DNA from 3 places in the Leclercia sp. GHBNCSD genome. Region 2 is predicted to be linked to each of the others. Evidence: riboswitches for the same ligand, from Rfam matches in the RefSeq annotation. Region 2 holds a riboswitch; each other region holds the start of a gene.
What was found. A riboswitch is a leader RNA that binds a small molecule or an ion and turns the genes downstream of it on or off. The one in region 2 is predicted to bind thiamine pyrophosphate.
Positions count from the first base shown of each region.

Region 1: linked by a shared signal. The riboswitch ahead of thiB (thiamine ABC transporter substrate binding subunit) and the one ahead of thiC (phosphomethylpyrimidine synthase ThiC) in region 2 are both predicted to bind thiamine pyrophosphate.
Region 3: linked by a shared signal. The riboswitch ahead of thiM (hydroxyethylthiazole kinase) and the one ahead of thiC (phosphomethylpyrimidine synthase ThiC) in region 2 are both predicted to bind thiamine pyrophosphate.

Region 1 covers NZ_JBQVYO010000001.1:1,190,383-1,192,643, forward strand. Annotated here, with positions in the region: gene sgrR (HTH-type transcriptional regulator SgrR) at 1-785, shown strand, start outside; TPP riboswitch at 822-921, shown strand; gene thiB (thiamine ABC transporter substrate binding subunit) at 956-1,939, shown strand; gene thiP (thiamine/thiamine pyrophosphate ABC transporter permease ThiP) at 1,915-2,261, shown strand, end outside.
Region 2 covers NZ_JBQVYO010000001.1:1,740,540-1,742,800, forward strand. Annotated here, with positions in the region: gene nudC (NAD(+) diphosphatase) at 1-489, opposite strand, end outside; gene rsd (sigma D regulator) at 585-1,082, shown strand; TPP riboswitch at 1,136-1,244, shown strand; gene thiC (phosphomethylpyrimidine synthase ThiC) at 1,323-2,261, shown strand, end outside.
Region 3 covers NZ_JBQVYO010000001.1:3,551,246-3,553,506, reverse strand. Annotated here, with positions in the region: gene thiD (bifunctional hydroxymethylpyrimidine kinase/phosphomethylpyrimidine kinase) at 1-293, opposite strand, end outside; gene thiM (hydroxyethylthiazole kinase) at 290-1,060, opposite strand; TPP riboswitch at 1,096-1,193, opposite strand; gene ACT3IC_RS16945 (hypothetical protein) at 1,742-2,261, shown strand, end outside.

The DNA.
Region 1 (2,261 bases), 550 kb from region 2:
GCTACCGGGCGCTGATTGACGAGGTGAACGTCTGGGTGTTGCCGGATATCAACGAAGAGCTGAGCGTCGGCCTGACCCTGGAGGGGCCAACCGAGGGGGAAAAGGCAGTGGAGAGCCGCCTCGAAGAGGGCTGTTACTATCTGCTGTTTGACGCCCGCTCCCACCTCGGGGCCAGCGCCGAGGTGCGCCAGTGGGTAAGCCGGATCCTCTCCCCGGCGAACCTGATCTATCAGGCTGAGGAAGTATATCAGTCCTACTGGTTCCCGGCGTATGGCCTGCTGCCGCGCTGGCACCATGCCCGTCCGGGACGCGGCGACCAACCGGCCGGGCTGGAGAGCCTCACCCTGACCTTCTACCGCGAACATATCGAACATCGGGTGATCGCCAGAATGATGAGCGAGCTGCTCGCCGCCGAGCAGGTGACGCTGAACATTCAGGAGGTCAGCTATGAGGAGTGGCATCGCGGCGAGATCGTGAGCGACATCTGGCTCAACAGCGTCAACTTCACCCTGCCGCTGGATTTCTCGCTGTTCTCACATCTCTATGAGGTGCCGCTTCTGCAAAACTGTATTGAGCGGGACTGGCAACAGGACGCCGCCGAGTGGCGCGCGGGTGAGATGAATCTTGCGGTCTGGTGCCAGCAGCTGCTCGCCCAGCAGGCGATCGTCCCGCTGATCCACCACTGGCTGATGATCCAGGGGCAGCGCAGTATGCGCGGCTTGCGTATGAATACGCTGGGGTGGTTTGATTTTAAATCGGCGTGGTTTGCGCCGCCGGAACCATAACACTTTCGTAATATTCACCAAATCATTACAATACTGCCGTTCTCAACGGGGTGCTGCGTGAAAGCGTGTGCTGAGAAAATACCCGTCGAACCTGATCCGGATAACGCCGGCGAAGGGATTTGAGGCTGTTGCTCAAAATCCTTTGCCACTCTCAAACAATGAGGTGCAAAGTGTTCAAAACTGTTCTTCCCCTGTTGGCGCTGGTTGCGCTGCCTGCCGTTGCCAGTCCTGTCCTGACGGTCTACACCTATGACTCTTTCGCTGCCGACTGGGGCCCGGGCCCGGCGGTCAAAAAAGCCTTTGAGGCCGACTGCAAGTGCGAGCTGAAGTTCGTGGCGCTGGAGGATGGCGTCTCGCTGCTGAACCGCCTGCGCATGGAAGGCAAAAACAGCAAAGCCGACGTGGTGCTGGGGCTGGATAACAATCTGCTGGAAGCAGCCACCCAGACCGGGCTGTTCGCCAAAAGCGGTGTGGCGGCCGAGGCGGTTAACGTCCCTGGCGGCTGGAAGAACGACACCTTTGTGCCTTTCGATTACGGCTACTTCGCCTTCGTCTACGACAAAAACAAGCTGAAAAATCCGCCAAAGAGCCTGAAAGAGCTGGTTGAGAGCGACCAGAAGTGGCGGGTGATCTACGAAGATCCCCGCACCAGCACCCCGGGGCTGGGTCTGCTGCTGTGGATGCAAAAGGTCTACGGCGACAAGACCCCGGAAGCCTGGCAGAAACTGGCCGCCAAAACGGTCACCGTGACCAAAGGCTGGAGCGAAGCCTATGGTCTGTTCCTGAAAGGGGAAAGCGATCTGGTGCTGAGCTATACCACCTCCCCGGCGTACCACATCATCGCCGAGAAAAAAGAGAACTATGCCGCCGCTGACTTTGCTGAAGGTCACTATCTGCAGGTTGAGGTCGCCGCCCGGACCGCAGCCAGCAAGCAGCCGGAGCTGGCTGAGAAGTTCCTGAAATTTATGGTTTCTCCGTCGTTCCAGAACGCCATCCCGACCGGCAACTGGATGTATCCGGTGACCAATGTGACGTTACCGGCAGGTTTTGATACCCTGGTGAAACCGCAAACCACGCTGGAATTTACCCCGCAGGAAGTGGCCGGGAAACGTGCAGCATGGGTCAGTGAATGGCAACGCGCCGTCAGCCGTTAATCGCCGGCTGGTTGCTGCCGGGGCTGCTGGCCGCCACGCTGATGGTGGCCGTCGCCCTGGGCGCATTTCTGGCGCTGTGGTTTAACGCGCCAGCCACCGACGTCGCGGCGCTTCTGCACGACAGCTATCTGTGGCACGTTATCCGCTTCTCGTTCTGGCAGGCGTTTCTCTCCGCCCTGCTCTCCGTCGTGCCCGCGATATTTCTTGCCCGCGCGCTCTACCGGCGTCGCTTCCCTGGCAGGCAGGCGCTGCTACGCCTGTGCGCCATGACCCTGATCCTGCCGGTACTGGTGGCGGTATTTGGCATTCTCAGCGTTTACGG
Region 2 (2,261 bases):
CACTTCGACAAACCCGGCCAGCACGGTATGCACCCCGTTACGATGACGCGTGTGTTGCGCCAGCAGGATGGTCTCTTCACGACGAATGGCGACGATGATGCACGGCGCGATTTGCGGGTAGTAACGTTCGCGGCAGTGGCCGCAGAGCATGGCCCACTCGGTTTTGCTTGGGTGCATGGTGTGACCACAGTAGCCGCAGTATTTATGCGAGCGATAAAACTCGGCCAACTGCACAGCACGCCCGGCCAGCTGGAACAGACCCACATCGAGATCGAGCACCTGGCGTACCGATCCCATATCGTGACGGCGATTTTGTTGGATCAACCACACAGGATCGCCCTGCCACTCCCCGATATTAAGTGCGGGTTGACCCGCAAGATCGAAATTTCCGGCCTCGCCATGTGGTAATTCACCACCGGGCAACCATAATTTTTGTTCATGGCTGACTAACCACCAGCCGCGATCCGATTTTTCAATTATACGATCCATATCTATTGCACTACCTTTGCTTCACAGGCATGTTGGTAACAATACTATTACATTTTGGGCGGGCAGAATTTAATCTTAACCTTGCGGAGTCAAACATGCTAAACCAGCTAGAAAACCTGACAGAACGCGTTGGCGGATGTAACAACCTGGTCGATCGCTGGCTGCACGTGCGGAAACATCTGCTTGTTGCCTACTACAACCTTGTTGGCATTAAACCGGGCAAAGAGTCCTATATGCGCCTGAACGAAAAAGCGCTGGACGATTTCTGTCAGAGCCTGGTCGATTACCTTTCTAACGGCCATTTCAATATTTATGAGCGTATTATCGGTGAAATGGAAGGTAACAGCCCGTTTTTAGCGGCCACCAAACTCTATCCTCTGCTGGAAGCCAATACCCAGCAAATCATGGATTATTACGACTCCACGCTCGAGAATGCCATCGATCAGGATAATTATCTGGAATTTCAGCAGGCCCTCTCTGATATCGGCGAGGCGCTGGAGCAGCGGTTTACGCTGGAAGACAACCTGATCGCCCTTGCGCTGGATCACAATTTGAAAGCGAGTAACGAAGATAACGTCGCCCGACCGGCTTGAGTTATTTATCGTTAACGCGTAATTTACATTTACTGCTCCCGCTGTAGGGGAGCACATTCTTGTCGGAGTGCCCAGTGCGAAAGCCGGGCTGAGACCGTTAATTCGGGATCCGCGGAACCTGATCAGGTTAAAACCTGCGAAGGGAACAAGAGTCAATCTGTTCATGTATCGCCGCCGGGCGATCCTCTCTTGCTTCATCCGTCGTCTGACAAGCCACTTCCTCACTTTCTGGAACGAGCTATGTCTGCCACAAAATTGACCCGCCGCGAACAGCGCGCACAAGCCCAACACTTTATCGACACCCTGGAAGGCACCGCTTTCCCTAACTCAAAACGCATCTATCTGACCGGCTCCCGGGAGGATATTCGCGTGCCCATGCGCGAGATCCAGCTCAGTCCGACGCTCGTCGGCGGCAGCAAAGAGGCTCCCCAGTTTGAAGAGAACGAAGCAGTGCCGGTCTACGACACGTCCGGCCCGTACGGCGATCCGGCGATAACCATCAACGTGCAGCAGGGGCTGGCGAAACTGCGCCAACCCTGGATTGACGCACGTAACGATTGCGAAGCGCTAACCGAACAAAGCTCAGCTTACACCCGGGAGCGCCTGGCCGATGATGGTCTGGACGAGCTGCGCTTCACCGGCCTTCTTACGCCGAAACGTGCCAGAGCGGGCAAATGCGTCACCCAGCTGCACTACGCCCGTCAGGGGATCGTAACCCCGGAGATGGAGTTTATCGCCATTCGCGAAAACATGGGCCGCGAGCGCATCCGTACCGACGTGCTGCGCCACCAGCATCCGGGCGAAGGGTTTGGTGCCCGCCTGCCGGAGAACATCACCCCGGAGTTTGTCCGTGACGAAGTCGCTGCCGGGCGCGCCATTATCCCGGCCAACATTAACCATCCGGAGTCGGAGCCGATGATTATCGGCCGTAACTTCCTGGTGAAAGTGAATGCCAACATCGGTAACTCAGCGGTCACCTCGTCTATCGAAGAGGAGGTGGAGAAACTGGTCTGGTCGACCCGCTGGGGCGCGGACACGGTGATGGACCTCTCTACCGGGCGCTATATTCACGAAACCCGCGAGTGGATCCTGCGTAACAGCCCGGTGCCCATTGGTACGGTGCCCATCTACCAGGCGCTGGAGAAAGTGAACGGCATCGCCGAAGATCTCACCTGGGAG
Region 3 (2,261 bases), 1.8 Mb from region 2:
TGATGACGCAGGAGCTGCTCCGCGACGGCCTCGACGATATCGGCCTCCGCCAGCATGCCAATTTTGGTGGTGTCGATGCGTACATCGCTGAACACCGACTCAAGCTGCGCCGCTACAAAATCAGGCTCAATGCGATAGACCGACTGCACCCCCCGGGTATTCTGGGCTACCAGGGCGGTGATCACCGAGCAGCCGTATGCGCCGAGCGCGGAGAAGGTTTTGAGGTCAGCCTGGATGCCAGCGCCGCCGCTGGGGTCGGTACCGGCAATGGTCAGGGCATTAATGCGTTTCATCGTTGTGCCCCCAGAGCCCACAGGGCATCAAGGAACGTTGCCGCAAAACTGCCCGGCCCGCGGCTTTGAGCAGCCGCAAGGGTACCGGCCCGTTTCATCCAGCCACAGGCCGCCGCGATGTTATCCAGCCGGTCGCCCGGCAGCGAACAGCTGGCCGCCACCACCGCCGATAGCGCACAGCCGGTGCCCACCACCCGGGTCATCATCGGGTCGCCCCCCGTCAGGGTCTGGGTGCGCAGTCCGTCAGTGACGTAATCCACCTCCCCCGTCACCACCACAATCGCATTGGTTTGCCGCGCCAGCGCCTGGGCAGCGGGTAGCGCGCTGGCCGCCGTGTCGGTGGTGTCCACCCCGCGCCCGCCCGCGCTCATCCCGGCGAGCGCGAGAATTTCCGAGGCATTGCCGCGAATGGCCGCCGGTTTCAGGGTGAGAATTTGCTGGCAAAAACGGGTGCGGTACGCCAGCGCGCCAACGGCTACCGGATCGAGCGTCCAGGGCTTGTCCGCCGCCACCGCGCTTTCAATGGCCCGGCGCATCGCCTGGGCGCGCGGTGCGGTCAGGGTGCCGACGTTGATCAGCAGCGCATCGGCCAGCGCGGAGAATTGTTCCGCCTCTTCGGCTTCAATCACCATCGCCGGTGATGCACCAAGGGCCAGCAGGACATTGGCGGTAAAGGTCTGCACCACGTCGTTGGTCATGCAGTGGGTCAGCGGAGAACGGGTTCGGAAATGGTGTAAGGCGTGTAGATTAAGCAGGTCAGGCTGCATGGTATCGCTCCTGCCTTGCGCGAAGAAGCGATAGCCCGGAGGGCATCTGACTTCCCTACGCTGGCATTATCCAGATCAGGTGGTACGGGTATATTCTCAGCCTTCACAAAGAAGGGCACCCCGAGTCAAATCAATTACAAAACAATCATTTACACAGAAACAAATTGTAGGCGTTTAGTGTAACCGGGGCCGTAGGCAGGGTGCAAGGATTATCGATTTATCACAGTGCTTATCACAGCAGTTATCACACCAGAAATAGGTTTCTCACGTAATTAATTACCTGAAATGTGCTCACCCGCTTGTATATCCGCTTGAGGTGAAGAGCGTAGGTAAGTTGTAACTGTCGCAGGCTTCCAGTTACTCGTCTCCGGGCAATCGCTTCTTCGCGTAAGGCAGGAGCAAAAGACAGAAGAAACGCTAACTGCGTTAGCTGTCCGATAGTAAGGGTGTGGGTCAAGACAACAAGATTAAGTAAGGTTATAAATCATTCAAATTATTAAAACCCTCTTTCACTCGACACTAAAACAAATTAGAATTGGCAATCAGATTTCATAGTAAAGAGAGTTAAAACCTTTAGTTTAATAGCTAAAATTATACTAGGGTTGTTTGTGAAGCTGCTTTAGCGCTCTTCATTATTTAATTTAAAAGTTACCAATAATTAAAAATCAAAGGCATGATAAAATGACATTGAACTCAGGTATATTTGCATTTTTCCTATTATATTTAGTACTACACATTTTATATTTGTTTAAGGTTAAAGCATTCAAAATGAATGCTGAGCCTCTTACTCACCAACAATTATTTAAAGCAGCAATCATAATACCTATAGTTTCTTTCTTGATGATAGGGTTTATATGCTGGAGAGAATACGATCTTAAACTTGATGCAGATGGATTTAATAAATTCATTGAAATCAGCAAATTGCCGTTAGGATTGTTATCCTTATCAATTCCCTTTGGCGTAGTTGTAAATAACATACATCGAACCATTCAGACTGATAAACAGATAAAAGAAGCAGAAAGAAAAAACAAGGCTGATGGTTTTTACTCTCATAGAAAAAACACTATTGAGATGTTTGAAAGCTTACCATTTAAAAGTTTCCAAGTGGCAGGCGAAAAATATACTCTAGAGTTTGACAACTGTTATTCGACCTATAGGTACTCTTATCCTATGGCGTCTACTAGCTCTGGTGAATTCATCG